Regions from separate parts of the Streptomyces sp. NPDC056479 genome, predicted to be linked through region 1. Evidence: riboswitches for the same ligand, from Rfam matches in the RefSeq annotation. Region 1 holds a riboswitch; each other region holds the start of a gene.
What was found. Region 1 has a riboswitch for cobalamin ahead of ACFQ6S_RS33405 (ribonucleoside-diphosphate reductase subunit alpha). Riboswitches for the same ligand answer to the same signal wherever they lie in the genome.
Positions count from the first base shown of each region.

Region 2: it holds a riboswitch for cobalamin, as region 1 does, so the genes downstream of both, ACFQ6S_RS13085 (energy-coupling factor ABC transporter permease) here and ACFQ6S_RS33405 (ribonucleoside-diphosphate reductase subunit alpha) in region 1, are expected to answer to the same signal.
Region 3: it holds a riboswitch for cobalamin, as region 1 does, so the genes downstream of both, ACFQ6S_RS13365 (ABC transporter substrate-binding protein) here and ACFQ6S_RS33405 (ribonucleoside-diphosphate reductase subunit alpha) in region 1, are expected to answer to the same signal.
Region 4: it holds a riboswitch for cobalamin, as region 1 does, so the genes downstream of both, ACFQ6S_RS29245 (cobalamin biosynthesis protein) here and ACFQ6S_RS33405 (ribonucleoside-diphosphate reductase subunit alpha) in region 1, are expected to answer to the same signal.

Region 1 is NZ_JBHTRZ010000009.1:427,352-434,634, forward strand. Features, by position in the region: gene ACFQ6S_RS33400 (ribonucleotide-diphosphate reductase subunit beta) at 1-578, opposite strand, end outside; gene ACFQ6S_RS33405 (ribonucleoside-diphosphate reductase subunit alpha) at 578-2,965, opposite strand; cobalamin riboswitch at 3,090-3,264, opposite strand; gene ACFQ6S_RS33410 (GNAT family N-acetyltransferase) at 3,300-3,806, opposite strand; gene ACFQ6S_RS33415 (NACHT domain-containing protein) at 3,962-7,283, shown strand, end outside.
Region 2 is NZ_JBHTRZ010000003.1:342,091-349,373, reverse strand. Features, by position in the region: gene ACFQ6S_RS13105 (APC family permease) at 1-375, opposite strand, end outside; gene ACFQ6S_RS13100 (energy-coupling factor ABC transporter ATP-binding protein) at 488-1,354, opposite strand; gene cbiQ (cobalt ECF transporter T component CbiQ) at 1,351-2,100, opposite strand; gene ACFQ6S_RS13090 (energy-coupling factor ABC transporter substrate-binding protein) at 2,104-2,454, opposite strand; gene ACFQ6S_RS13085 (energy-coupling factor ABC transporter permease) at 2,451-3,152, opposite strand; cobalamin riboswitch at 3,182-3,369, opposite strand; gene ACFQ6S_RS13080 (M55 family metallopeptidase) at 3,470-4,303, shown strand; gene ACFQ6S_RS13075 (M20/M25/M40 family metallo-hydrolase) at 4,296-5,600, shown strand; gene ACFQ6S_RS13070 (prolyl oligopeptidase family serine peptidase) at 5,618-7,283, shown strand, end outside.
Region 3 is NZ_JBHTRZ010000003.1:400,016-407,298, reverse strand. Features, by position in the region: gene aceA (isocitrate lyase) at 1-835, opposite strand, end outside; gene ACFQ6S_RS13370 (short-chain fatty acyl-CoA regulator family protein) at 1,213-2,616, shown strand; cobalamin riboswitch at 2,831-3,009, shown strand; gene ACFQ6S_RS13365 (ABC transporter substrate-binding protein) at 3,064-4,113, shown strand; gene ACFQ6S_RS13360 (FecCD family ABC transporter permease) at 4,110-5,123, shown strand; gene ACFQ6S_RS13355 (ABC transporter ATP-binding protein) at 5,120-5,902, shown strand; gene ACFQ6S_RS13350 ((2Fe-2S) ferredoxin domain-containing protein) at 5,904-6,302, shown strand; gene ACFQ6S_RS13345 (gamma-glutamyltransferase family protein) at 6,370-7,283, shown strand, end outside.
Region 4 is NZ_JBHTRZ010000008.1:58,500-65,782, reverse strand. Features, by position in the region: gene ACFQ6S_RS29250 (cobyric acid synthase) at 1-1,388, opposite strand, end outside; gene ACFQ6S_RS29245 (cobalamin biosynthesis protein) at 1,385-2,329, opposite strand; cobalamin riboswitch at 2,430-2,572, opposite strand; gene ACFQ6S_RS29240 (hypothetical protein) at 2,690-2,911, opposite strand; gene ACFQ6S_RS29235 (anion permease) at 2,951-4,183, opposite strand; gene ACFQ6S_RS29230 (lysozyme) at 4,337-5,083, opposite strand; gene ACFQ6S_RS29225 (class II aldolase/adducin family protein) at 5,291-6,022, shown strand; gene ACFQ6S_RS29220 (alpha/beta hydrolase) at 6,271-7,283, shown strand, end outside.

The sequences.
Region 1 (7,283 bases):
AACCAGTAGACGTAGGCGAAGGCACCGTAGAAGAACAGGCCCTCGATGCACGCCGCGAAGCAGATCAGGTTGAGCAGGAAGCGACGCCGGTCGGCCTTGGTCTCCAGGCGGTCCAGCTTCTCGACCTCGTTGATCCACTTGAAGCAGAACTCGGCCTTCTCACGGATCGACGGGATGTTCTCGACGGCGTCGAAGGCCGCCGCCCGGTCCGCCGGGTCGGGCAGGTAGGTGTCGAGCAGCGTCAAGTAGAACTGGACGTGCACGGCCTCCTCGAAGAGCTGCCTGCTCAGGTACAGGCGCGCCTCGGGCGAGTTGATGTGCTTGTACAGCGTCAGCACCAGGTTGTTCGCCACGATCGAGTCGCCCGTCGCGAAGAACGCGACCAGCCGGCCGATCATGTGCTGCTCACCCTCGGACAGCTTCGCCAGGTCGGCGACGTCGGAGTGGAGGTCGACCTCCTCGACGGTCCAGGTGTTCTTGATGGCGTCCCGGTAGCGCTCGTAGAAGTCCGGGTAGCGCATGGGACGCAGGGTCAGTTCGAAGCCCGGGTCGAGCAGGTTGCTGTTACGGGTGGTCATTACTGGCAGGCCTCGCAGGACTCGGGGTTTTCCAGGGAGCAGGCGACGGCGTCGGGCTCGGCGACCTGCTGGACGGGGATGGTCTTCTCGGGCTGGGCGGACTGAGCCTGGGCGGCGCGGGCGATGCGGGTCGCCGGGCGCGAGCGCAGGTAGTACGTCGTCTTCAGGCCCGACTTCCAGGCGTACGCGTACATCGAGGAGAGCTTGCCGATGGTCGGCGTCTCCAGGAACAGGTTCAGGGACTGGGACTGGTCCAGGAACGGCGTCCGGTCGGCGGCCATGTCGATCAGGCCGCGCTGCGGGATCTCCCACGCCGTGCGGTACAGGGCCCGTACTTCGGCGGGGATCCAGGCGAAGTCCTGCACCGAGCCGTTCGCTTCGCGCAGCGCCTCACGGGTGCGGGCGTCCCAGACGCCGAGCGCCTTGAGCTCGTCGACCAGGTAGGAGTTGACCTGGAGGAACTCGCCGGACAGCGTCTCGCGCTTGAACAGGTTGGAGACCTGCGGCTCGATGCACTCGTAGACACCGGCGATGGAAGCGATGGTGGCGGTGGGCGCGATGGCGAGCAGCAGGGAGTTGCGCATACCGGTCGTGGCGATACGGCTGCGCAGGGCCGCCCAGCGCTCCGGCCAGGTCAGCTCGACGCCGTAGTGGTCGGGGTGCAGCACACCCTTGGCGGAACGGGTCTTCTCCCAGGCCGGCAGCGGACCGCTCCGCTCGGCGAGGTCGGCGGAGGCCTCGTACGCGGCGAGCATGATGCGCTCGGCGATACGGGTGGACAGGGCCTTCGCCTCGGCCGAGTCGAAGGGCAGCCGCAGCTTGAAGAAGACGTCCTGCAGGCCCATCGCACCCAGGCCCACCGGACGCCACTTGGCGTTGGAACGGCCCGCCTGCTCGGTCGGGTAGAAGTTGATGTCGACGACACGGTCGAGGAAGGTGACGGCCGTGCGGACGGTGGCGTCGAGCCGCTCCCAGTCGATGTCGCCGGTCGTCGTGTCGACGAACGAGCCGAGGTTGACGGACCCCAGGTTGCAGACGGCCGTCTCCCCGTCGTCCGTGACCTCCAGGATCTCCGTGCAGAGGTTGGAGGAGTGGACGACCTGGCCCGGCAGGGCGGTCTGGTTGGCGGTGCGGTTGGCGGCGTCCTTGAAGGTCATCCAACCGTTGCCGGTCTGCGCGAGGGTGCGCATCATGCGGCCGTACAGGTCACGGGCCGGGATGGTCTTCCGCGCGAGACCGCTCGCCTCCGCCTTGCGGTACGCCGCCTCGAACTCCTCGCCCCACAGGTCGACCAGCTCCGGCACGTCCGACGGCGAGAACAGCGACCACGGCTCATCGGCGTTGACCCGGCGCATGAACTCGTCCGGGATCCAGTGCGCGAGGTTGAGGTTGTGCGTACGCCGGGCGTCCTCACCGGTGTTGTCGCGCAGCTCCAGGAACTCCTCGATGTCGGAGTGCCAGGTCTCCAGGTAGACCGCGGCGGCACCCTTGCGCCGGCCGCCCTGGTTCACGGCGGCGACGGAGGCGTCGAGGGTCTTCAGGAACGGGACGATGCCGTTGGAGTGCCCGTTGGTGCCTCGGATCAGTGAACCGCGGCTGCGGATACGGGAGTACGCGATGCCGATGCCGCCGGCGTGCTTGGAGAGGCGGGCGACCTGGTGGTAGCGGTCGTAGATGGAGTCCAGCTCGTCGAGCGGGGAGTCGAGGAGGTAGCAGGACGACATCTGGGGGTGCCGGGTGCCGGAGTTGAAGAGCGTGGGGGAGGAGGGGAGGTAGTCGAGGCGACTCATGAGCCCGTAGAGCGCGGCGACTTCGTCCAGTGCCCGGGTGGTGTCGTCCTCGGCGAGACCGGCGGCGACACGCAGCATGAAGTGCTGGGGTGTCTCGATCACCTTGCGGGTGATGGGGTGCCGGAGCAGATAGCGGCTGTGCAGGGTGCGCAGGCCGAAATAGCCGAAGCGGTCGTCGGCGCCCGTGTCGATCAGCGCGTCGAGGCGGGCCGCGTGGATCCGCGCGAACTCGGCGGTCCGGTCGGCGATGAGCCCCTCGCGGTGGCCGACCACGACCGACTCGGTGAAGGACGTGACGCCCTGCGAGGCGGCCTCGGCGGCGATGGAGATGGTCAGCAGCCGGGCGGCCAGCCTGCTGTAGGCGGGGTCCTCGGAGATGAGACCGGCCGCCGCCTCGGTGGCCAGTTCGCGCAGCTCCGCCTCGTCCGCGCGGGCCGACCGGCCGCGCAGAGCGGCGGCGGCGACCCGGCCGGGGTCGGCGTCGGGGAGGTCGGCGGTCAGCTCGGCCAGGAGCCGCAGCAACGCGGTTCCCGGGGCGTCATCGTCGATCGGGACCGCTGAGACGGCTGAGGCCGGGTCTGCTGGCGCGATGGTCACGTGGGGGCTCTCCCTCGCTCGGCACGGGGGCCTTGCGGAGGGCAGGGGGCAGCACACGAGCGCACACGGCGTCGCGTCCACCGGCCCATTCCACGAGGCCCGGACGTCTGGGCGCACCGGCCGGGTGGCCGGGCGCGCTGTCGGCAGGTCCTCGGACTGACTCCTGTGCACGGGGTTCCTGGGTTCCTGGGGTTCCTGGGAACAGACATGCACAAGTACACCGTTGCGGGACAGTTCCGGATTCGCACCGGATTCCCCTGCGACGACAGCGAGGACGAGCATACATCTTGTGCTCGCCCGCCACGCCACCCCCAGATGTTGTGTCGCGGTGGTTTCAGAGCGTCAACTCATAGGTGAGGAGAGTGAGGTCGAGGACGTCCGGGAGCGGATTCCAGTCCCGATCGGGTGTGCGGACGAAGCCCAGGCGTTCGTAGATGCGATGCGCGCCGAGCATGGTCCGCTGGGTCGACAGCACGATCCGCACACAGCCCTCGGTGGCCCGGGCGCGGGAGACGCAGGCGCGGACGAGGGCCTCGCCGGCGCCGCGTCCGCGGGCGATGCCGTCGACGGCGAGCATCCGGATCTCGGCCTCGCCGGGCCGGGCTATGTCGGCCATGGGGCCGCCGCACGGCACGAAGGTCACCCCGCCCAGCAGCCGGTCGTCCTCGACGGCCACGAGCACCTCGGCGGCAGCCGCCCGCCCCGCCACGTCCTTGAGCTCCCCCAGGTACGAGTCGCTCTCACCGAAGTCGAGGAGGTCGTCCTGGAGGTAGGCCTGGGCGGTGATCTCGCCGAGCGCGTCGTACTCGCCGGGATGCACCTGCCGGATCACGATGTCCATGCGGTCGAGTCTGGCGGACGGGTCCCGGCGACGGCCTGGGTTTTTTATCGAGGGCCGCCGGGTTGCGGGCAGTTTTGGGAGTGCTTCCATGGAGGTAGGTGTCGACGCCCGCGGTCCCTTTCGTTTCGAGAGCCTGTCTCGGAAGGAGACGCACGATGACGAGGGTCGTCCGGCACCCGCCCGGCAAGGAGCGGCCGCGCAACGCGCCGATGGCGACACTTGCTCCGAGACGGGCGGGCAGTTGGGCCGGGCGGGGATTCGTGGGGCACTGGCACCGGCTGACGATCCGTCTGGAAGCCCGCCGTGGCACCACCCGCCCCAAGAAATGGCGCCGCTGGATCTCCTACACCAACGCCACCCGGGCCGTCTGGGTGGTGGCCGCGCTCGCGCTGCTCGCCTGGGCCGTGGAGGGCCTGTACATCGTGATCACGGGCACCACGACCGGCTTTGAGGAGTGGCGGCAGGACAGCGAGGGGTTCGAAGCCGTCATGCGCTTCGTCGGCCCGGTGCTCGCCGCGTCGATCGCCGCCACGCTCTTCCTGTTCTGGTGGTACCGGTGGACGAAGCGGCGCTATCTCGCGAAGGCACGGGACGACCCCCATGGACTGGTGGTCACCGCCGGCCCGGACGCCGCTGACATCGTGGGCCGGGAGGACATCGCCCAGGTCATCGCCGAACGGCTGCGGGAGCGCGACACCCGCCGGCCCTATCTGCTGGTCGGCGGCGTCGGCGTGGGCAAGACGGCCGTGCTGGTCCGGCTCACCGAACTGCTGGCCGAGCAGAACGCCGTGCCGGTGCCGATCCGGCTGCGGGACGCGACCGGCGACCTGAACTTCGAACGCATGGCCAGGCAGCGCTTCGCCGAGGAGGCGCCCCGGGGCATCCTCGCGCGCAGCAAGACCGACCGGGTCTGGCAGCAGCTGCTCGCCGACGACAAACCGGTCGTCATCGCCGACGGGCTGGAGGAGGCCCTTCTCGGCGACGGCCTCCAGCAGAACCGGGACAACATCATCCGGCGGGCCATCGAGCGCGCCCACGAGGAGAAACTGCCCCTCGTCATCGCCTCCCGGCCGCACAGCCCGCTGGAGAGCACCCCGGCCGCGATCGTGGAGCTGGAACCGCTCAGCGAGGAGGAGGCCCTGCGCTTCGTCCAGGCACATGTTCCGGAGGCCGACGAACGCCGCGTGGACTGGATCGTGGAGACGGCGGAGGTGACCGAATCGCCCGTCTATCTGCAGATAGCCCGCGAACTGCACCGACACGGAGCCCTGGAGCACGATCGTCCGGACAACGACCCGCAGCACATGAACACCCGCAGCCGCGACCGCGGCACGCTGCGGCTCTGGCTGCTGGAGACCTGGGACCAGGCACTGTGCGAGGGCCGGCTGCGCAAGGACGTCGCACTGAGCCGACGGGAGCGCCGCGACACCCTCGAAGTGGTCTCCGCGCTGGCCTGCGTGGGACTGCTCCAGGACAAGCTGGAGGTCGGCTTCGGGGAACTGCTCGACACCGACGTCCATCCCGGCCCGGCCAGGCGTGCGCAGGCCCGCGCCGAGCACCTGTGGAGCAGCGGACGCGGCTTCGACCGGTACGGCAGACGCGGCAACGTCTTCTCCGAGTGGCACCGGCAGCAGATCTGGGACGTGCTCTGCCGACGGCTCGGCCAGGAGGAGCGGAGGCGGCTGCGCCGGGGCAACATGGACCAGTGCCGTGCCGCCCTCGCCCGGATCGCGCGCAACGCCGACAAGCTGGGACTGGTGGAGGGCTTCGAACGCAAGGTCCGCTTCCCGCACAGCATCATCCAGGCCTACTTCGGCTACCGCGTCCTGAACGAACTGGGCGAGCGGGACACCGGAGAGCTCGTCGAGCAGGCGTTGCAGCCACCCGGCCCCAGTCGCGAACTGCTCATGTCCCTGGTGCTGTTGTCGCGCCGGCGGGCGGCGACGCTGCGGGCCCCGAGGGACGGTGTCCGGGCGGAGGCGAAGAAGGAGATCGAGGAACTGCTCCGCAAGTCGCCCGTGGGCGGCCACACCGTGGCCCACCGGCTCCGCACGGCCGCGCGCCGCCGTACCGAGGATCCCAAGGCCCTGGATCTGTACGCGGCGGCCGTGGAGATCGAGAGCGCGGAGGAGTCCCCGAGGCTGCTGGGCGGCATCGTCGACGAAGTGCGCAAGAGGTGGGCCGGTTTCAAGGGGGACCGGCGCACTCTCGACGACGCCAAACTGAGGCTGCTCAGGCAACTAGGGGCAGCGCTGCGCGGCGTCTCCGGCCGGATCGACACCACTCCGCTCTACGAGGACCTCGTCCAGATCGGCGTACGGGAACCCTCCTACTCCATCCGCCTGGCCGCGGCCCAGGAGTTCGGCACCGGCGGCAACGCGGCGTTTGCGGTGATCCGCGGATGGGTCGGGATTAACACCGACCCCGTGCGGGAGTACGACGACCGGCTCGGCGAGCTGACGGCGTGGAAGCGGCGGGAGTACGAGCGATGGGCCGAGCGCATGGCACGGGCGAGGGCCGCGGGCGCGCCCTCACGGGCCCGTTCCGAGCGCATCGGCCGGCTGCAGCAGGACCGGCGCGGTCTCAACCAGGAATACCGCAGGAGGCGGGTCGATCTGCTCCGGGAGTTCACGATGCGCGCCTGGATGATCCCCATGCTGCTGGGCTCCGTCGACGAGGCGCACCGTGACGAGGCCAGGGAACGCCTCACCAAGTGGCTGCGCCACCTCGACCCGAAGGCCACCGGCGGCGCCCCCGACCTGCCGCTCGCCCTGGAGGCCGCGCTGGCCCAGGGTTTCAAGTACGCGGCCAACCGGCGCATACGGCATCCGCAGGCCTACACCGGCGGTCGCGCCGACCTGATCCGGCAGGCGGAGACCGTGCTGCGGCAGTCCCGTTGCTGGTACGCGCAGCTCATGCTGCTCCAGGCGCTGTGCCTGTGGGAGCTCCCGGACGGCCTGGGCGTCCACGAGCCGGATGCACAGGCGACGAACGGGAAGGGCGATCGCGACGGCGCGCGTGGGCCGTACCCGGGGATGCGCGGGACGACCGCCGTACAGACCGTGAAGCGGTGGCTGTCGATGACCGGCACGGTGAACCCGGCGCCCGGGCAACCGGAGCCGAACGGCGACTCGCCCCGGCGGTTCCTGCACCCGTTCGTCGCCGAGGCGGGCGACCTGGTCGCCCTCGCGCTGGAGACCGGGCAGCCGGAGCGGTTCCTCTGGATTGACGAGAAGGGCGTCGCCGACAACATCGGCGCACGCACGGGCAGCCCCGAGGGATACCGCAAGCACAACCTGTGGATTCCGCCCTCGGTCGGGTGGAGCACCCTCGATGCGCGTGCCCAACGCCTCGTCGCCGATGTGCTGGTGATGCTGAACCTCGTCGAACGGGACGGGCATCCCGACGAGGTCGAGGAGCGGATGGCCCGCGTCGAGCAGCCCGGGATGCAGCTCCCGCCGTGCATCCGCAGCGACC
Region 2 (7,283 bases), on a different contig from region 1:
GAGCAGCGCGAACGTCACCGCGACGTCCGCCAGCGATCCGACCACCAGGACCCCGGTCATCGTGATGGCCCAGCCGCCGAGCCAGCCGGCCCACGGGCCCATCGCCCGGGTGACCCAGGAGAAGGTCGTCCCGCAGTCCTGGTCGACCTTGTTGAGGTAATAGAAGGCCGACGCGATCAGCAGCATCGGGACGAACGACGCGAGCATGACGCCCGGGGCGTAGACACCCACGAGAGCCACGACCGGGCCGATGGCCGCGGCGAGTGAGTAGGCGGGCGAGGTGGCGTTGAGGCCGATGACGAGTGCGTCGAGAAACCCGATCGCGTTGGCTTTCAGCCCCTCGGGCGGGTGGGTGTCCATGGTGCCGTCGGCCATGCTGCCTCACTTCGGTCGCGCGTGACCTCATGAAACAGGGAACCGTAGGGCCCACCCCGCCTTTCGTGCGCGGTCGCGGAAGCTATCACCCATGTGCCCACCATGACCTGTGTCAGCCGTCGGTCGGCAGTGCCGGCGTGGTCTGTGCCGCCGCCAGGGCCGCCAGTTCGTCCGCGTCGCGCGGACCGGGTGCCGTCTCGTCCAGCAGCCCCTGCGCGCGGAGCAACCGGGCCGCCGCGACGCCCCAGGGCAGCCGCAGTCCGGCCTGCCGCAGGAGGTCGGTGCGGGCCAGCATCGCCGGCGCGGGGCCGGTGCGGACGCCGGACGGGGTCAGCAGTGCCGCGTCGTCGGCCCAGCGCAGGGCGAGGTCGACGTCGTGGGTGGCCATGACCACCGTGGTGCCGCTCGCGCGCAGCCCGTCGAGTGTGGCGAGCAGCCGCTCCTGGCCGTCGGGGTCGAGCCCGGCGGTCGGCTCGTCGAGGATCAGCACGCGCGGCCGCATCGCGACCGCCCCGGCGATGGCGGTGCGCTTGCGCTGCCCGTACGACAGCAGGTGCGTGGGCCGGTCGGCCAGCGCGGTGATGTCGAGGGCGGCCAGCGACTCGTCCACCCGCGCCCGCACCTCGGGGTCGGACAGGCCCAGGTTCAGCGGACCGAAGGAGACGTCCTGGGCGACGGACGCGGCGAAGAGCTGGTCGTCGGGGTCCTGCACCACCAGCTGCACGGTCGTCCGCAGCCGGGTCAGCCCCTTGCGGTCGTACCGGACCGCCGTACCCTCCACCGTCAACCTGCCGTCGCGCGGCTCGAGTCCGCCGCTGAGCAGCCGCATCAGGGTGGTCTTTCCGCTGCCGTTACGGCCCAGCAGCGCCAGCGCGCGCCCCTCGCACACGTCGAAGTCGAGGCCGCTGAGCACGACGGGACCGTCCTCGTAGGCGTAGGACGCGCCCCGCAGGGCGACCAGGGCGGTGGGCTCGCTCATGGCAGGGCCTTCTCCAGTACGAGGGTGAGGGCGGCCAGCGCTGCGAGCAGGGCGCAACTCGCGGCCGTGAAGCGGACGGAGACCCGGGCCTCGGGCACCAGGACCCGCAGTGTGCCGTCGTAGCCGCGCCCGGCGAGCCCGGCCTGGAGCCGGGTGGCCCGGTCGAAGGCCCGCACGAACGCGGTGGCACCGAGCCCGGATAGCGAGCGCCACTCCGCGGCCCGGCTGGTGTGGCCGAGCCGGGCGGCCTGTGCGTCCCGGATACGCCGCACCGAGTCCAGAAGCAGGAAGCTCATGCGGTACGTGACCAGGGCGACATCGACGACCGGCGCGGGCACCCCGGCCTTCACCAGACGGGGCAGCAGATCGGACATCGGCGTGGTGAAGGCGAACAGCAGCACGCCGAGAGAGGCGGCCGAGGTGCGCAGCAGCAGCTCCCCGGCACGCAGCCCCCCGTCGTCGGCGAGGGACACGAAGCCCTCCGGGCCGCCCACTTGGACCAGCAGCGTCACCGCGCCGGTCACACAGAAACCGAGCGGTACGCGATAGGCGCGCCACAGCCGCCGCGCGGGCACGCCCGCCGGACCCATCAGCGCGGCGAGCGCGGTGACCAGGACCAGCGCGGCGCCCGGCCAGGGCGGCAGCGAGATCGCGAGCACGGTGAGGCCGAGCCCGAGCACGGCCTTGTCCACGGGATGACGGCGGCGCCAGCGACTGCTGTGCGCCGCCGCGTCGATCGGCAGCACCCGTCAGACCTTGTCGGCCTTCGGTTCCTCGCCGGCGGGCTCTCGCACCAGCGCCCGCTGTTCGCCCTGCCGCCGGCCCCGGTGCAGGCCGAAGTAGTAGGCGAGAACACCGGCGCCGAGGGCCGCCTGGAGGCTGAACAGGGCCGACTCGATCTCACCCGACGGCGGCTCGTACAGCGGCGAGAACCAGGGCTCGTAATCCGGCTTGATCTCGGTGATCGCCGTCTCCGCCTCGCCGTCGGCGCCGGTGAACGGCTCCTCCTTGTGGTCGCCCAGGCCGAGCGCGAGCGGCAGCACGGCGAGCGCGGCCACGACGAGCAGCAGCAGGACATTGATCTTCGTGTTCTTGCTCATCGGGCCACCGCCTCCGTCTCGGTCCGCGACTGCTTCTTGGCGAGGAACACGCCCAGCCGGGTCAGTTCGCCCTTGCTGGACTGCACCAGCAGCCGCATCACGAGCACCGTGAGCAGGCCCTCGCTCACCGCGAGCGGGATCTGGGTGACGGCGAAGATGGAGCCGAACTTGCCGAGCGCGCCCAGGAATCCGCTGCTCGGGTCGGGGAAGGCGAGCGCCAGCTGGACGCTGGTCACACAGTAGGTGGACAGATCGGCGACGAACGCCCCGAAGAACACGGCGACCATCAACGGCACGTCATAGCGCCGCAGCAGCTTGTAGATCGCGTACCCGGCCCAGGGCCCGACGATCGCCATCGAGAAGACGTTGGCGCCGAGCGTGGTCAGGCCGCCGTGCGCGAGCAGCAGCGCCTGGAAGAGCAGGGTGATGGTGCCCAGGACCGCCATGATCGGCGGCCGGAACAGGATGGCGCCCAGTCCGGTGCCGGTGGGATGCGAGCAGCTGCCGGTCACCGAGGGCAGCTTCAGCGCGGACAGGACGAAGGTGAAGGCTCCGGAGGCGCCGAGGAGCAGTGTGCTCTCGGGATGCTCCCTGACCTCACGGGTGAGTGACCGTACTCCGTGGACGACGAACGGCGCGGACGCGACGCCCCAGGCGACCGCGTGCGCCGGCGGGAGGAAACCCTCGGCTATGTGCATGGCTCAGCAGACCCTCTCCAGCACCTCGTGGATGGTTGACGCGCCTTGGCCGGTCTCCTGGCTGACGGGTACCACACGCCCGTGCTCCGCCTTCCCGGGTTCCGAAGAACCCAGTGGCTGCCCGTGAGGGCCGGAGCCGGACTTCCCGATTCACAGTGGCGAGGGCCGCACCGGCATCACACCGGATTTCCCGTTCACCAAGGCGTGGTGACAGTAGTGCCCGGACACGGTGGCTGACAAGCAGGCCTCGGGGGCGCGAAAGCGGCGTTCGTCCGCTTCGTGGCGGGTTCACGCGCGGGCGCGTAACGTGACGGAGCATGAAGATCCTCATCAGCGCCGACATGGAGGGCGCCACCGGCGTGACCTGGCCGGGCGACGTGCTCCCCGGGACGCCGCAGTGGGAGCGCTGCCGGGGGATGTTCACCTCGGACGTCAACGCCGCGGTGCTGGGGTTCTTCGACGGCGGCGCCGACGACGTCGTCATCAACGAGGCGCACTGGTCCATGCGCAATCTGCTGCTCGAACGGCTCGACGAGCGGGCCGAGATGCTCACCGGCCGGCACAAGTCGCTGTCCATGGTCGAGGGCGTCCAGCACGGCGACGTGGACGGCATCGCCTTCGTCGGCTACCACGCGGGCGCCGGCATGGAAGGTGTCCTCGCCCACACCTACCTCGCGAACTCCGTCACAGGGGTGTGGCTGAACGACGTACGCGCCAGCGAGGGGCTGCTCAACGCACACGTCGTCGCCGAGTACGGCGTGCCCGTCGTGCTCGTCACCGGCGACGACGTGGCCTGCGAGGACGCGCTCGGGTACGCGCCCGGGGCGCTGAAGGTCGCCGTCAAGGACCACGTCTCGCGGTACGCCGCCGTGTGCCGTACGCCCGCCAGGACCGCCGCCGACATCCGCGCGGCGGCGAAGGAGGCGGCCGCGCTGGCGGTCCGTCAGCAGCCGGTGACCGGCGGCCCGTTCACGGTCGCCGTCGAGTTCGACGCCGAGCACCTCGCGATGGCCGCCACCGTCGTCCCGGGCGTCGAACGTATCGGCGAGCGAAAGGTGGCGTACACCAGCGAGCGCATGTACGAGGGAATCCGTACCTTCAAGGCGGTCACCACGATCGTCTCGGCCGCGGTGGAGGAGCAGTATGGCTGACGGGCAGGCACTGGAGGAGGTCGTGACGTTCACGTCCGACCTCATCCGCATCGACACCACCAATCGCGGGGGCGGGGACTGCCAGGAGCGTCCCGCTGCCGAGTACGCCGCCGCGCGGCTGGCCGAGGCGGGCCTGGAGCCCACTCTGCTGGAGCGCGTCAAGGGCCGTACAAACGTCGTCGCGCGCATCGAGGGCAGCGACCCCTCGGCGGACGCGTTGCTCGTCCACGGTCATCTGGACGTGGTGCCCGCGCAGGCCGACGAGTGGAGCGTGCACCCGTTCTCCGGGGAGATCCGCGACGGGGTGGTGTGGGGGCGGGGCGCGGTCGACATGAAGAACATGGACGCGATGATCCTCGCCGTCGTCCGGGCCTGGGCGCGGGAGGGCGTACGGCCCCGCCGGGACGTCGTGATCGCGTTCACCGCGGACGAGGAGGCGAGCGCCGCGGACGGCTCCGGCTTCCTCGCGGACCGGCACGCCGGACTGTTCGAGGGCTGCACCGAGGGGATCGGCGAGTCGGGCGCGTTCACCGTCCATGACGGCAGCGGCCGGCAGATCTACCCGCTCGCGGCCGGCGAGCGTGGCACCGGCTGGCTCAAGCTCACGGCACGCGGCAGGGCCGCGCACGGCTCCCGGCCGAACCGGGAGAACGCGGTGACCCGCCTCGCCGCCGCCGTCACCCGCATCGGCGCCCACGAGTGGCCGATCCGACTGACCCCGACGGTGCGCGCCGCCCTCACCGAACTGGCCGCGCTGTACGGTCTCGACGCCGACATGGACGACGTGGACGGGCTGCTGGCCAAGCTCGGCAATGCGGCCAAGCTCGTGGAGGCGACCGTCCGCAACAGCGCCAACCCGACGATGCTGGAAGCCGGTTACAAGGTCAATGTGATCCCGGGGGAGGCCGTGGCCTATGTCGACGGCCGGTATCTCCCGGGCTTCGAGGACGAGTTCCGGGCGACCATCGACGAACTCACCGGCCCGGACGTGGACTGGGAGTTCCACCATCACGAGGTGGCCCTCCAGTCGCCGATCGCCTCGCCGACCTACGCCCGGATGCGCGCCGCCGTCCAGGAGTTCGCGCCCGAGGGGCACATGGTGCCGTACTGCATGCCCGGCGGCACGGACGCCAAGCAGTTCTCGCGGCTCGGCATCACCGGCTACGGCTTCTCGCCGCTGCGGCTGCCGGAGGGCTACGACTACGGGGCCATGTTCCACGGCGTCGACGAAAGGGTGCCGGTCGAGGCACTGCACTTCGGTGTGCGGGTACTCGACCGCTTTCTGCGCACGGCCTAGACGAAGCAGGGGAGACAGTGCGGACGCTGGCGTACGGTTCCTGGCCCTCGCCCATCGACGCCGCCGTCGCCGCGGCGCACGAGGGGCGGCCCGAGTACGTGGGCCTCGTCGGTGACGAGGCGTGGTGGATCGAGCCACGGCCCACGGAGGGCGGGCGGCGCACGTTGGTGCGGCGGAGCGCCGACGGCACCGAGGAGTCGGTGCTGCCCGAGCCGTGGAACGTGCGCAGCCGGGTCGTCGAGTACGGCGGACAGCCGTGGGCGGGCGAGGTGGTCGACGGCCGGCCGCTCGTCGTCTTCGTCGACTTCGCCGATCAGCGGCTGTACCGGTACGAGGAGGGCGACGAGCCGCGTCCGCTGACCCCGGTGTCCGGCCTCGGCGGTGGACTGCGCTGGGTGGAACCGCAGTTGCGGCTCGACCTGGGTGAAGTGTGGTGCGTGCTGGAGGAGTTCACGGGGGAGGGGCCGACGGATGTGCGGCGCGTCCTGGCCGCGGTCCCGCTGGACGGCTCGGCGGCCGAGGACCGGGACGCCGTACGCGAACTCACCGACGGGCGGCACCGGTTCGTGACCGGAGCGCGGATCTCGCCCGACGCGGGGCGCGCGGCGTGGCTCGCCTGGGATCACCCGCGGATGCCGTGGGACGGCACAGAACTGCTGGTCGCGGACATCGGAGCCGACGGCACGCTCGGCGGCCCGCGGATCGTCGCGGGTGGGCCCGAGGAGTCGATCGCCCAGGTCGACTGGTCGGCCGACGGCAGGCTGCTGTACTCCAGCGACCGCAGCGGCTGGTGGAACCTCTACCGCGACGCGGAGCCGCTGTGCCCGCGCGAGGAGGAGTTCGGCGGTCCGCTGTGGAAGCTGGGACTGCGCTGGTTCGCCCCGCTGGCGAGCGGGCTCGTCGCCGTGGTGCACGGCCGTGGCTCGACGGCCCTCGGGGTTCTCGACCCCGAGACCGGCGAGATCGTCGACGCGGCGGGCCCCTGGAGCGAGTTCGCGCCCACGCTCGCGGTGCACGGCGATCGGGTGATCGCCGTCGGCGCCAGCCCGCGCAGCGCGTACGAGGTGGTCGAGCTGGACACCTGCACCGGCCGGTCCCGGGTGATCGGGGCCGCGCACGACGACGCCGTGGACCCCTCCCACTACCCCGAGCCGCAGATCCGCACCTTCACCGGCCCCGCCGGGAACGACATCCACGCGCACATCTACCCGCCCCACAACCCCGGCTGCGTCGCCCCCGCCGACACGCCGCCGCCCTACGTCGTCTGGGCGCACGGCGGCCCCACCGACCGGGCGCCCCTGGTGCTCGACCTGGCCATCGCCTACTTCACCTCGCGCGGCATCGGCGTCGCCGAGGTCGACTACGGCGGCTCCAGCGGGTACGGGCGGGAGTACCGCAACCGGCTGCGCGAGCAGTGGGGCGTGGTGGACGTCGAGGACTGCGCGACCGTCGCGCTCGCCCTCGCCGACGAGGGCACCGCCGACCGCGACCGGCTCGCCGTCCGGGGCGGCAGCGCGGGCGGCTGGACCACCGCCGCGTCGCTCACCATGACCGACGTCTACGCCTGCGGCACGATCCTCTACCCGATCCTCGACCTGGCCGGCTGGGGCACGGGCGAGACCCATGACCTCGAGTCGCAGTACCTGGAGTCGCTGGTCGGCCCGCTCGACGAGGTGCCGGCGC
Region 3 (7,283 bases), on a different contig from region 1:
CGGCGTACGGCGCGTACGCCAGCCCGCGTGCGATCACCGGCGCCATGCCGCCCCGCACCCGGTAGAAGCCCTCCGCCGTGCGCTCCCCGGTCACGAACTCGGCGTCACGCTCATCGACATCGCTGGTCAGCAGGTTGGCGGCCAGCGCATCCGTGCGGGCGACGATCAGCGTCGGCACATCGGCGATATCGGCCGCGAGCCGTGCCGCGTTGAGGGTGCGGATGTGCTGCGCGGTCGGCACCAGCACCTTGCCGCCGAGGTGGCCGCACTTCTTCTCGGAGGCCAGCTGGTCCTCGTAGTGGATGCCGGCGGCCCCCGCCGCGATCATCGCCTTGGTCAGTTCGAAGGCGTTCAACGGGCCGCCGAAGCCGGCTTCCGCGTCGGCGACGATCGGTGCGAGCCAGTCCGTGGTGTCGCCCGCGTCCTCGGCGGTGGCGATCTGGTCTGCGCGCAGCAGGGCGTTGTTGATCCGACGGACCACCTGGGGCACGGAGTTGGCCGGGTACAGGCTCTGGTCCGGGTAGGTGTGCCCGGCCTGGTTGGCGTCGGCGGCGACCTGCCAGCCGGACAGGTAGATCGCCTGGAGGCCCGCCTTGACCTGCTGCACGGCCTGGCCGCCGGTGAGCGCGCCCAGCGCGTGGACGTAGTCCCGCTCGTGCAGTTGGCGCCACAGCCGCTCGGCGCCGCGCCGGGCCAGGGTGTGCTCCTCGCGGACGCTGCCGGAGAGCCGTACGACGTCCTCGGCGCCGTAGGTGCGCTCGACGCCCCGCCACCTGGGGTCGTTCGCCCAGCGCCGCGCGAGCTCGTCGGCCGCCTGCGTCCTCGCCTCTGCCATGACTGTCACCGTCTCCTCGGTTGTTGTGTCTGCCAACCCCCCACTGGGAGCGACTGGGTTGGCACTGCGTGTCGTAGGGGTGAAACGCGGCCCGCCGTCGCCAGGGGCGAAGCTGAGCAATGCTGCCGATGCAGGACCTCGCCGATGCCGGGATCTCCGACGTCAGGGCGTGAGTCGCGCCCCGGTTCCGGGCGGTGTCTGCCGGGTCCGGCGGGCCGCACTGGAACTCTGGCACTGGCACTGGGTGCCATCAATGGTGGACGAATGCCAAGTTCTGCGAATCTTCTCGCCGCCGATTGCCAATCTTGCGAAGGGTGCGAGCGGCGCGGGTTCGCATACGCTGACCGGATCCCGTCCCGGATCCGACAGGAGCGCAGGTGAGCAAGACCTACGCGGGCGCGCGGCTGCGGCGGCTGCGCGAGGAGCGCCGGATGAGCCAGGCCGAACTCGCCCGCGTCCTGGCCATCTCGCCGAGCTATCTCAACCAGATGGAGCATGACTCCCGCCCGCTCACCGTGCCCGTTCTGCTCCGGCTCACCGAGACCTTCGGCGTCGACCCGGGCTTCTTCTCCGAGCGCGACACCGCCCGACTGGTGGCCGACCTGCGCGAGGCGCTGACGGGTGAGATCGCCGCCGCCCGGGTCTCCCCGTCCGACCTCGCCGAACTCGCCGCACGGATGCCCGCGGTCGCCCGGGTCCTGCTCGACCTGGGCCGCCGCAACCAGCAGCTGTCCGAGCGGCTCGCGGGGGCCGACGGCCGCGACAGCGCCGACGCCGGGCCGCGCTCACCGCACGAGGAGATCCGCGACTTCTTCTACCGCCGCCAGAACTACCTCCACGACACCGACGTCGCCGCCGAGCAACTGGCCGAGGAGATCGGCATCCGGCCCGGTGAGATCCTCCGGGCCCTGACCGCACGCCTCACCGACGCCCACGGAATCCGCCTGTCCACCGGCTCCGGCGACCATCTGCACCACTACGACGAACCGACCCGCACCCTCCACCTCTCGACCCGGCTGCGCCCCGGCCAGCGCGCGTTCCGTATGGCGACGCAGCTCGCCCTGCTGGAACACGGCAGCGAACTGGACCGGCAGGCCGCCGAGGACTTCCCGGCCGACTCGCCCGCCCGCACCCTGGCCCGCATCGGCGTCGCCAACTACTTCGCCGCCGCGCTGGTGTTGCCGTACACCGCCTTCCACACGGCGGCCGAGGAGGTCCGCTACGACATCGAGCGCCTCACCGACCGCTACGGCCTCGGCTACGAGACCGTCAGCCACCGGCTGAGCACCCTCCAGCGCCCCCGGCTGCGCGGCGTGCCCTTCTCCTTCGTCCGGGTCGACCGCGCCGGCAACATGTCCAAGCGGCAGTCCGCGACCGGGTTCCACTTCTCCCGGGCCGGCGGCACCTGTCCGCTGTGGAACGTCTACGAGGCCTTCGCCGCGCCCGGCCGGATCCTTGTGCAGATCGCCGAAATGCCGGACGGGCAGCGGTACTTGTGGACCGCCCGCGCGGTCACCCGGCACCGTGGCGGCTGGGGCGAGCCCGGCAAGACGTTCGCCATCGGGCTGGGCTGCGAGATCCGCCACGCGCACCGTCTCGTCTACTCCGACGGCCTCGACCTCACCAGCCCCTTCGCCGCCACCCCGATCGGCATGGGCTGCCGCGTCTGCGAACGCCTCGACTGCCCCCAGCGGGCCGCGCCGCCCCTCGGACAGACCCTGCGGATCGATCAGAACACCAGCACGTTCGTGCCGTACCCCGTGACCGATCGCACGAGCTGACCGGCCTAGGCCGTGTCCGCAGAGTCCCGTCGTCCGCCCGGAGGGCGGGCCCCGCGGCGGCGATGGGGGAGCGTGCTCTCGGCGTGCCGGGCGGGAGCCCTCGTGCTGGACGTACTTGGGCGTCGTCCGGTGCGGCGGGTGGGGGTCCCCTCTCTGGGGGAGCGTGTCAGGCGTCGCGGGGCAGGCGGGACTCTGCGGACGCGGCCTACGGACTTGATAGCCTCGTCGGGCCAGTCGAGCCACATCCGAGGCCAGGGAATCCGGTGCGAATCCGGAACTGACGCGCAGCGGTGAGGGGGACGGGCGGGGCACAGCACGCCACTGGGAGACCGGGAAGGCGCCCCGTCCGGACGAACCCGAGTCCGAAGACCTGCTGGCACTCCACGCCGCCCGGCGGGGAGGACGTCCGTAGGCCAGGCTCCGCGTACGAGCCCCGACACCCGAGGCATGCCCGTGCTCCGCTCAGCCCTCCGTCCAGCCGCCCTGCTGCTGGCTCCCGTCCTCCTGCTCACCGCCTGCGGCGGCGGTTCCGGCGCGGACACCGCGAAGCCCGCCGGCGCGGGATACCCCCGCACCATCGACAACTGCGGGCACGAGGTCACCCTGAAGGCGGCCCCGCAGCGCGTCGTCTCCCTCAACCAGGGCACCACGGAGATCCTGCTCTCCCTCGGCCTCGCCGACCGTGTCGCGGGTACGGCGACCTGGACGGACCCGGTGATGAAGGGCCTGGAGAAGGCCAACGCGTCCGTGCCGCGCCTGGCCGACGACAACCCCTCCTTCGAGAAAGTCCTCGACGCCGAACCCGACTTCGTCACCGCCTCGTTCGTCTCCACCCTCGGCAAGGGCGGCGTCGCCACCCGCGAGCGGTTCGAGAAGCTCGGAGTGCCGACGTATGTCTCGCCCTCCGACTGCGCGGCGGGCAAGGACAACGACAGCGGGGGCGACGGATCGCGCAGCGAGCCGCTCACCCTCGATGCCGTGTACGGCGAGATCCGCGACCTGGCCCGCGCGTTCGGCGTCGACGCGCGCGGCGAGAAGCTCGTCGCCGGGCTGAAGGAGCGGGTGCGCAAGGCCACCGACGGGCTGGACGCCTCCGGCGTCTCCCTCATGTACTGGTTCGCCAACTCCCAGTCGCCCTATCTCGCCGGCTGCTGCGGCGCGCCCGGTGCCATCACCCGGGCCGTCGGTGCGCAGAACTCCTTCTCCGACACCCACGACGAGTGGCCCCAGATCAACTGGGAGACCGTCGCCGACCGTGACCCCGACGTCATCGTGATCGGCGACCTCACGCGCAAGCAGCAGACCGCGGAGACCGCCGCTGCCAAGATCCGTTTCCTGGAGACCAACCCCGCCACCCGCAGTCTGACCGCGGTGAAGAAGAGGCGGTACGTCCTGCTGAGCGGGCAGGCGATGAACCCGTCCATCCGCACGGTCGAAGGGATCGAGCAGGTCGCCGCGGGACTGCGCGACTTCGCGCTCGACGGACGCGCCAAGTGAGCGTCCGTACGCTGCTGTTGACCGGCGGCGGGCTGGCCGCGCTGCTCGCGTCGGTCGCCGTCGCGGTGACGATCGGGCCCGCCGACATCTCCACGGGGGACGTGTGGGCCGCCGTCGCCGCCCATCTCGGCCTCGGCGAGAGCGCGTTGGCGCCGCTGCGGGACGGCATCGTGTGGAACCTGCGGATGCCGCGCACCCTGCTCGCCGCCGTGTGCGGCGCCGGGCTCGCGGTGTGCGGGGCGGTGATGCAGTGGCTGCTGCGCAATCCGCTGGCCGATCCGTTCGTGCTCGGGGTGTCCTCCGGCGCGTCCACGGGAGCCGTCGCCGTCGTCGTGCTGGGCGTCGGCGGAGGAGTGGTGTCGCTGTCGGCGGGCGCCTTCCTCGGCGCCCTGCTCTCCTTCGCGATGGTGCTGCTGCTCAGCCACGTCCTCGGCGGCAGCACGGACCGGGTCGTGCTGTCCGGGGTGGCGGCCATGCAGCTGTTCTCCGCACTGACCTCGTTCATCGTGCTGACCTCGGCCGACGCCGAGACCACCCGGGGCGTGCTGTTCTGGCTGCTGGGCTCGCTCTCCGGCGCCGACTGGGGGCAGGTGCTGCTCTGCACCGCCGTACTGGCCGTCGTCCTCGCCGTCTGCCTCGGTCACGCCCGCACCCTGGACGCCTTCGCCTTCGGTGACGACGCCGCCGCCGGACTCGGCGTCCGGGTCGCCCGCACCCGCCTGGTCCTGCTCTGCGCGACCGCGCTGCTCACGGCCGCCCTGGTCAGCTGTGCCGGCGCGATCGGCTTCGTCGGTCTGGTCCTGCCACATGTCACCCGCGCCCTCACCGGCGCCGGCCACGCCCGCCTGCTGCCGGTCACGGCGCTGACCGGAGCCGTCTTCCTGGTGTGGGTGGACACCGCCGCCCGCACCGTCCTCGACCCCCAGGAGGTCCCGGTGGGCGTGGTCACGTCCCTCATCGGCGTGCCGGCGTTCGTGGCGGTGCTCTACCGGGGACGGAGGAAGGCGTGACCAGCCTGCACGCCCAGGGTGTCGTACGCCGCATCGCCGGCCAGGTCATCGTCGACGGTGTCACCCTCACCCTGCGCCCCGGCGAGACCGTCGGCCTGCTCGGCCCCAACGGGTCCGGAAAGTCGACGCTGTTGAGGCTCCTCGCCGGAGTCCTCGCGCCCACCGCCGGAGTCGTCACCCTGGACGGACGCCCGCTCACCGAGGTCGGCCGCCGTGCCACCGCCCGGCGCGTCGCCACCGTCGAACAGCACGCCGACACCCAGACCGAACTGACCGTCCGGGACGTCGTGGCCCTCGGCCGCATCCCGCACCGCCGCGCCTGGACCCCGGCCACGGCGGACGACGCCGAGACGGTGGCCGCGGCACTGGAACGCACCGGACTGACCGCCCGGGCCGGCCAGTCCTGGCACACCCTCTCCGGAGGAGAACGCCAGCGCACCCAGATCGCCCGTGCGCTCGCCCAGGAACCCCGCGAACTCCTCCTCGACGAACCGACCAACCACCTCGACATCCAGCACCAACTCGACCTGCTGGACCTCGTCGCGGACCTCCCGGTCACCACCGTGATCGCCCTGCACGACCTCAACCTCGCCGCGATGTACTGCGACCGCCTGCTCGTGCTGCGCGAGGGCCGCGCGGTCACCGAGGGCACCCCGGCCGAGGTCCTCACCCCCGCCCTCATCGAGCAGGTCTACGGCGTCCGCGCCGAGGTCACCGACGACCCCGGCCACCCGGTGATCCGTTTCCTGCGGCCGACCGCTCCCGTGGAGAGGCACTGACGTGCAGACACCCCCGAAACAGCCGGTGCCCAGCCGGGTCGTCGTGTGCCGGGACTGCTGCTGCGGGACGCCGAAGGTGCCCGGAGTCGATCACGCCCAGCAGTCCGCGCGGCTCGCCGAGAACGTGCCCGTGCGCATCTCCGACTGCCTCGACGTGTGCGAACACGCCAACGTCATCGTCGTCCAGCCCTCCGCCGCAGGCCGCGCCGCGGGCGCCCGTCCCGTCTGGCTCGGCCTCGTCAACGACCCCGACGCGACCGAGGACATCGTCGACTGGGTCCGGGCAGGCGGGCCCGGCGTCGCACCCTGCCCCGACGTGCTCGACCTCTACACCTTCACCCCGCCCCGGCGGAGCACGGCGAAGCCGGACCCCACGGCCGTGTCCCAGCCGGAAGGTTGAAGCCCGAACAGGTGGGACAGGAAGATCGGATGGACCGATCCGCGCCGACAGCGAGGTGACCGACCCGATGTTCACCACCCGTCCCACCCTCCAGGGCACCTTCGGCATGGTGTCCTCCACCCACTGGCTCGCCTCGCAGTCCGCGATGGCGGTGCTGGAGCGCGGCGGCAATGCCTACGACGCCGCCGTGGCGGGCGCGTTCGTGCTGCATGTGGTCGAGCCGCACCTCAACGGTCCGGCCGGTGAGGTGCCGATCCTCATCGCCCCGGCGGGCGGCGAGGTGCGGGTCGTGTGCGGGCAGGGGGTCGCGCCGCGCGGGGCGACCGTCGCTCACTACCGGGAGCTCGGACTGGAGCTGGTGCCGGGGACGGGGCCGCTGGCCGCCGCCGTGCCCGGTGCCTTCGACGCCTGGATGCTTCTGCTGCGGGACCACGGGACCAGGACGCTCGCCGAGGTGCTGGAGTACGCCATCGGGTACGCCGAGCACGGACACGCGCCCGTGGAGCGGGTCGGCGAGACCGTCGAGACCGTGCGGGAGCTGTTCGAGACGGAGTGGACCTCGTCGGCCGAGGTGTATCTGCCGGACGGGGAGCCGCCCCGGCCCGGCGAACTGCTGCGCAACCCCGCCCTCGCCGCCACCTGGAAGCGACTGCTCGCCGAGGTCTCGGGGGCCGGGGACCGGGTCGCGCAGATCGAGGCGGCGCGGGAGGTGTGGCGGTCCGGCTTCATCGCCGAGGCCCTCGTACGGCAGGCCGGGCGCCCGACGACGGACACCAGCGGCCGGCGGCACTCCGGCACGCTCACGGCCGCCGACCTCGCCGACTGGTCCGCGAGCTACGAGGCGCCGGCGACGTACGACTGGAACGGCTGGACCGTGTGCAAGGCCGGCCCCTGGAGCCAGGGCCCGGTCCTCCTCCAGCAGCTCGCGCTGCTCCCGCACGAGCTGCCGCGGTACGGGTCCGCCGAGTACGTCCATCTGCT
Region 4 (7,283 bases), on a different contig from region 1:
TCGCGCAGCGCGGCGAACGACGTGTCCGGCGCCGGCACGAACCGGCGGCCCGCGGCGGCCGCCACCTCGCGCAGGAACGCCCGTCGGAAACCGTCCGACTCCAGTGAGCCGTGCCAGTGCGTGCCCCAGGTCTGGCCGACCCGGCAGCCGTCCAAGAAGGCTTCGCCTCCGGTCACTTCGGCGACCCCGTGATGGATCTCGTAGCCCTCGACGCGCTCGCCGAGGGCCTGGCCCACCGGCCGGGTGAGGGTCTTCTCCCGGGCGAACCGCACCCGGACGGGCAGCACCCCGAGCCCCTCGACCTGCCCGCGCCGGCTCTCGACGTCATCCTCGATGTGCTCGCCGAGGACCTGGAAGCCGCCGCAGATGCCGAGGATCGGCCGCCCTTCGGCAGCCCTGCGGACCAGGGCTCGCGCGAGCCCGCGCTCCCGCAGCCACTCCAGGGCGCGGACGGTTCCCCGGGTGCCGGGGACCACCACCAGATCCGCGTCGGCCAGCTCCTCCGGCCGGTCCACGAACCGCACGACGACGCCCGGTTCGGCGGCCAGGGCGTCGACGTCGGTGAAGTTGGACATGAGCGGGATCGCACAGACGGCGACCCGCAGCACGTCCTCGCCGAGGGGCGGGGCGACATTGGATTCCCGGACGGTCCCGCGCAGGGACACCCGCAGCCCGTCCTCCTCGTCGATCCCGAGCCCGTGCCGGAAGGGCAGAACGCCGTACGTGTGCCGCCCGGTGAGTCCGTGCAGCATGTCGAGGCCGGGTTCGAGGAGCGTGACGTCGCCGCGGAACTTGTTGACGAGGAACCCCGCGATGAGCTCCTGGTCCTCCGGGGACAGCAGCGCGACGGTGCCGAAGAAGGAGGCGAAGACGCCGCCGCGGTCGATGTCGCCGACGACGAGGACCGGGAGCCCGGCGTTGCGGGCGATGCCCATGTTGACGATGTCGGTCCGGCGCAGATTGATCTCCGCCGGAGAGCCGGCCCCCTCACAGATCACCGCGTCATACGTGCCCCGCAACTCGGCGAGACAGTCCAGCACGGTCCCGAGCAGCTTCTGCTGCCGCCCGCCGTGATACCCGCGTGCGCTCAGCTCGCCCACCGGCTTGCCCAGCAGCACGACCTGACTGCTCTGCTCGCCACCGGGCTTGAGCAGCACGGGATTCATCAGCGCGGTCGGCTCGACGCGACAGGCCTGGGCCTGCATGGCCTGCGCCCGCCCGATCTCGGCACCCTCCTGGGTGACGAAGGAGTTGAGGGACATGTTCTGCGCCTTGAACGGCGCGACCTTCACCCCCTGCCGCACCAGCCAACGGCAGATCCCGGCGGTGACGACGCTCTTGCCCGCGTCGGAGGTGGTGCCGGCGACGAGGAGACCACCGCCCGTCATGATGCACGCCCTTTCCTCAGGAGCCGCGCGCCGGCGCACACACCGAGCGCGAGCCAGCTCACGCGCCGCGAGAGACGTACGGCACGCTCGATGTCCGTGGCCCGAACGGCCCGTCCGGCCTCGCCGTTGAGTACCGGCCGATGCTCGACCCGCCCGCCGTACGACAGGGTGCCGCCGAGCCGAACCCCGAGCGCCCCCGCGAACGAGGCCTCGACCGGCCCGGCGTTGGGGCTCGGGTGCTGGGCGGCGTCGGCGCGCCAGGCCCGTACCGCTCCACGAGGGTCGCCTCCCGCGACGGCGGCGAGTACGGCGGTCAGCCGTGCCCCCGGCCAGCCGGCCAGGTCGTCGAGCCGGGCCGAAGCCCACCCGTAGCGGCGGTACTTGGGCGACTTGTGTCCGACCATGGCGTCGAGCGTGTTCACGGCCCGGAACCCGAGCAGCCCGGGAACCCCGCCGACGGCGCCCCACACCAGAGCCCCCACCACGGCGTCGGAGGTGTTCTCGGCGACGGACTCCACGACCGCCCGCGCGATCCCGTCCGCGTCCAGCGCCTTGGGATCCCGTCCGCACAGATGCGGCAGCCGCGCACGCGCCCCGTCGACATCCCCCGCTTCCAGGGCGCGCCCGATGAACCGGGCCTCCCGGACCAGTGAAGTCCCCCCGACGACCGCCCAGGTGGCGGCGCCGGTCAGCGCGACGGAGGCGGCGGGAGAGGTACGTACGACACGCGCGGCGAGCGCTCCGGCGGCGACGGCGCCACCGGCGCACACGGCGGTGTGCACCGCACCCCACGCGCGGTCGTCGCGCCACAACAGGCTTTCCACGGCGGCGGCGGCCCGCCCGAACGCGGCGACCGGATGCCCCCGGCGAGGATCGCCGAGCAGCAGATCACCGAGAAGTCCGGCGGCGGCGCCGTACGCGAAGACGCGATCGGCTCGCATCGGGGTCAGCCGACCGTGGGGTCACACGTGGGTCTGATACTGCGTGTCGATCGGCAGGCGGGCATCGCGTCATGTCCTCACTCAGGGTGTCCACGCCCTGGTTCGACGAGACCGGCGGTGAGAGTTCCTGGCTCCCGGGGCTTTCTACCCCGGTGACAGTGGCGGGACCGCGCCGGAATCACACCGGCTTCCTCTTCTGCCGCCGTACTTGGCCCCGGCAGTCCACCACGGGGTTGGAAGGGGCGTCAACTTGCCGTTGACCTGCGACGGGAGAGTGTGCGAAGGCCCACACAGCGGAGAGGTGCGGGACGGTCGTCCGTCCCGCACCTCGGGTGTTTCAGGTGATGCTCGCGCTGTGCGTCAGGCCACGATCAGATAGATCCCGTACGCCACCGCCGCCGCGCACGCGGCGAAGCACGCGTAGGCACCGGTGACCGCGAGAGCGGCCGAGCCGCCCTGGGCCGAGGCCTTCTCCTGGCGGGACAGGCCGACGATGCCGAGGGTGAACAGGCCCACCAGGGCCACCGTGACCACGAGGCTGACGCCGAAGACGGAGCCGAGGGCCGCCCAGTCGATCTTCATGCTTCTTCTTTCTTGGGTAGCTGAGTAACTGGGTGGTCGTCAGACGGAGGCCTGCGAGGGCGCCGCCTCGGCGGACGGGGCCGGGATCGTGGCCGTCAGGTCCTCGGGCGCCGGGCCCGCCGGGGGCGGGGTCACGGCGGCGATGGCCGTGGTGACCACGCCGGGCGACTCGTCCGCCTCGTTGACGTTCGTGTGGTCGACGACCTCGCGGCGGGAGAGCTTCCAGATCGCGGCGCTGGAGGAGATCAGGAAGACGGCGACCACGGCCGTGCCCCAGGCGCCGAAGCCCGTGACGTACTCCGCGAGCGCGCCGACCAGGGCGGCGGCCGGGAGGGTCAGACCCCACGCGACGAACATCCGGGTGGCCGTCGACCAGCGGACGACACCGCCCTTGCGGCCGAGGCCGGCGCCCATCACCGAACCGGAGACGGAGTGCGTGGTGGACAGGGAGAAGCCGAGGTGGGAGGAGGCCAGGATGACCGTGGCCGCGCTGGTCTGGGCGGCGAAGCCCTGCTGCGGCTGAAGGTCGGTCAGGCCCTTGCCCATGGTGCGGATGATGCGCCAGCCGCCGAGGTACGTGCCGAGCGCGATGGCCAGACCCGCGGAGAGGATGACCCACAGGGGCGGGTCGGAGTCGGGGGCGACGGCGCCGCCGGCGACCAGGGCGAGGGTGATGATGCCCATGGTCTTCTGCGCGTCGTTGGTGCCGTGGGCGAGGGAGACCAGGCCGGCGGAGGCGATCTGCCCGGTGCGGTAGCCCTTGGCGGCGGCCTTGCCGTCGGCCTTCTTGCCGAGGGTGTAGGTCAGGCGGGTGGCCAGCAGCGCGGCGATGCCCGCGACCAGCGGGGCGGCGATCGCCGGGATCAGCACCTTGGTGACGAGCGCGTCACCGTGGACGGCGCCGACTCCGGCCGAGGCGATGGTGGCGCCGATCAGGCCGCCCATGAGGGCGTGGGAGGAGCTGGACGGCAGGCCCACGAGCCAGGTCAGCAGGTTCCAGAGGATCGCGCCGACCAGCGCGGCGAATATGACCTCGGGACGTATGCCGGTCTCGTCGACGAGACCTTTGGAGATCGTGTTGGCGACCTCCACGGAGAGGAAGGCGCCGACAAGGTTCAGCACGGCGGACATGGCCACCGCGACCTTGGGCTTGAGCGCACCGGTCGAGATGGTCGTGGCCATCGCGTTGGCGGTGTCGTGGAAACCGTTCGTGAAATCGAACGCGAGTGCGGTTACCACCACAATCGCGAGGATCAGCGAGAAGTTTTCCATTTACCCAGGCAATCGTTCGAGGTCATTGGCCGGACGAACGTAAGTAACCTGGATGAACGAAAGGTGAACTGGGGTGGGCCGCACGGTGTCCGGGAGCGCCGGAAGAGGAGACCTTCGGTCTGCCGGTCGCCGCACGGCCCAGGCGCCGCCGGGCTAGTAGCCGCGAGCGAACTTCCTCAGCTGGGTCATGGAGCCGTTGAAGAGATTTTGATCACCCGGCAGGCTGCCGCCGTTGTCGTACTGCCAGAAGGTCCAGAACTGCCATCCGGCCGGCATCGAGCCCGCGGTCGAGGAGTTGTAGCGCGCTATCCACAGGGCGTGGTTCGAGGCGAACGCGCGGCTGGCGCCGGTGCAGTTGTTCCACCAGTGGGTGGTCGTGTAGATCACCGGCCGGCGGCCGGTCAGCCGCTTCACCTCGTTGCTGAAGGACTGGATCCAGCCGACCATCTTGGTCTTGCTCAGTCCGTAGCACTTGTGCTTGCTGTACGGGTTGTACTCGATGTCGAGGGCGGGCGGCAGGGTCCAGCCGTCCGACCGCCAGCCGCCGCCGTTGCGCACGAAGAACGCGGCCTGGGTCCGGCCGGACGACTTGTCCGGCAGCGCGAAGTGGTAGGCGCCGCGGACCAGGCCCGCGTTGCGGGAGCCGGAGTACTGCTGGCCGAAGTAGGGGTTGCGGTAGGTGTGGGACTCGGTCGCCTTGACGTAGACGAACTTGGCGCCCTTGGCCTTGGAGCTCTGCCAGTTGACGTTCTTCTGGTGGGACGAGACGTCATGGCCCTTGGGCTTGCTCGCCGCGGCGGCCGGGATCTCGGCGAGGGCGGTTCCGCTGAGGGTCAGGGCCGCCACGGATATCGCTATGAGGCGGGAGCGGTGACGGGACGGTTTGCGATCACGGGCCATATTTCCCCCCGGAATGGCGACGTGCACGACAAATCAGGCAGACAGTACTGGAAGATCGTTGAATGCTGATCGATCTCCGGCCAAGCCTGGGGCGAGGGTTGTATGCCCCGTTATGCGACCTTCCCGAGTGGGGCCTTCCGCCCTAAAGTGCGCGGCCCGGCCGCGAGTTGACGCGGCGTGCGGGGCCCGGCTGGCAGGATCGCGGACATGGCTGAGGAGCGGCAGGACCGGCGGGGCGCGAGGGATGCGCGGGAGGGCTCACAGGAAGTGGGGGAGCCGTGGGGTAGGAGTGCGCGGCCCGAGGAGGCGGAGGCCTGGGAGGCCCTCGTGGCGACGGCTCGGCGCACGGTGACCGAGGGGCTGGTCGTCGGGACGTCCGGGAACGTCTCGGTGCGGGTCGGGGACACGGTGCTGGTCACGCCGTCGGGGGTGCCGTACGACCGGCTGACTCCGGATGACCTGACGGGCGTCGGCCTGGACGGTGAGCAGGTGCTGGGGACGCTCGTGCCGACCAGTGAGCTGCCCATGCATCTGGCGATCTACCGTGCCACGGACGCGGAGGCGGTCGTCCATACGCACGCGGTCCACGCGACGGCGGTCTCGGCCCTCGTCCCCGAGCTCCCGCTGATCCACTACATGGCCGCGGCCCTCGGCGGACCGGTCCGGGTTGCCCCATATGCGACCTACGGCACCCAGGAGTTGGCCGAGAACATGCTCCGTGCCCTCACCGACCGCACCGCCTGCCTCCTCCAGAACCACGGCACGATCGCCCACGGCACGACCCTGGACCAGGCCTATGACCGCACGGCCCAGCTGGAGTGGATGTGCCGCGTGTGGCTGACGGCGTCGTCGGTCCCGGGGCTTGCGCCTTCGTTGTTGTCGGAGGAGCAGGTGGCGGAGGTGGGGGAGCGGTTGCGGGGGTATGGACAGCGGGGGTGAGGGGGTGCTGTTTCAGCCTGTCCGGCGTTTGAGGACGAGGCCCGTTCAGGGCCGAAGCGGGGGTCCTGGGGCGGCAGCCCCCAGCAGGGCCCGCCCCGACGCCGCGCCCCCTCCTGGCGGCAGCCCCCAGCAGGGCCCGCGCCCCGACGCCGCGCCCCCTCCAGCCCACGGCAGTGAACCCGCAGTGAGCTTCACTCGAAGTCGCCCTCCCACTGGCCGCGACCCCCGTCCGCCCGGACACTGGAATGGTGCGCACTGTCAAAGCGACGGCCGCCGCCGTCACCGTGGCCCTGGCCGCCGGCGCCGCGAGCGTCGCCGCCGGGCGGTTCGCCAGTGGGGCCGCGCTGACGGCTCCCCCGGGCAGGCCCCTGCCCACCGAACCCCGGCTCACCGTGCACGCCACGGCCGCCGGCCAGATCGCGCTCACCCGCGCCCTCGCCTCCCTGCGCCCCGGCACCTACGGACTCTCCGGTGACGGCTCGCACGCGGTCGTCGGCCCCGTCCTGACCGCGGCGAATCACTCCGCCGACACCGTCGTACGCCGCCTGGAACGCGTCACCCACGGCACCCTCGAGCCCGGCGACAGCGTCTGGCTCACCCCGAACGTGTACGTCGGCAACCCCAGCGCGGCCCTCGGCCTCGACCACGCCGACATCGACATCCCCGGCGAACTCGGCTCCCTGCCCGCATGGTTCGTCCCCGGCGCACGCGAGACCTGGGTCATCGCGGTGCACGGCCTCGGCACCACCCGCGAGCACGCCATGAACGTCATGGGGTTCCTCAGCGGCCGTCACTTCCCGGTCCTCGCCCTCGCCTACCGCGGCGATCTCGGCGCACCCCGCTCGCCGGACGGCCTGAACCACCTCGGCGAGACCGAGTGGCGCGACCTGGACGCGGCGATGCGCTACGCCATGCGGTACGGCGCCAAGCAGCTCGTCCTGCTCGGCTGGTCCACCGGCGCGACGATGGCGCTGCGCGCCGCCGCGCACTCGGGGCTGCGCGACCGGGTCTCCGGCCTGGTCCTGGACTCCCCGGTCCTCAGCTGGGAGACCACCCTGCGCGCCCTCGCCACGGCCCGCCACACACCGAGCGCGCTCCTGCCGCTCGCCGTCCGCGCGGCACAGGGCCGCACCGGCCTGAACGCCGGCCGCACCCCGGACCCCGATGCCTTCGACCACCTCACGGTGCCGACCCTGATCTTCCACGGCCCCGGCGACAGGGTGGCCCCCTGGACCCTCTCCCGCCGCCTGGCCGACACCCG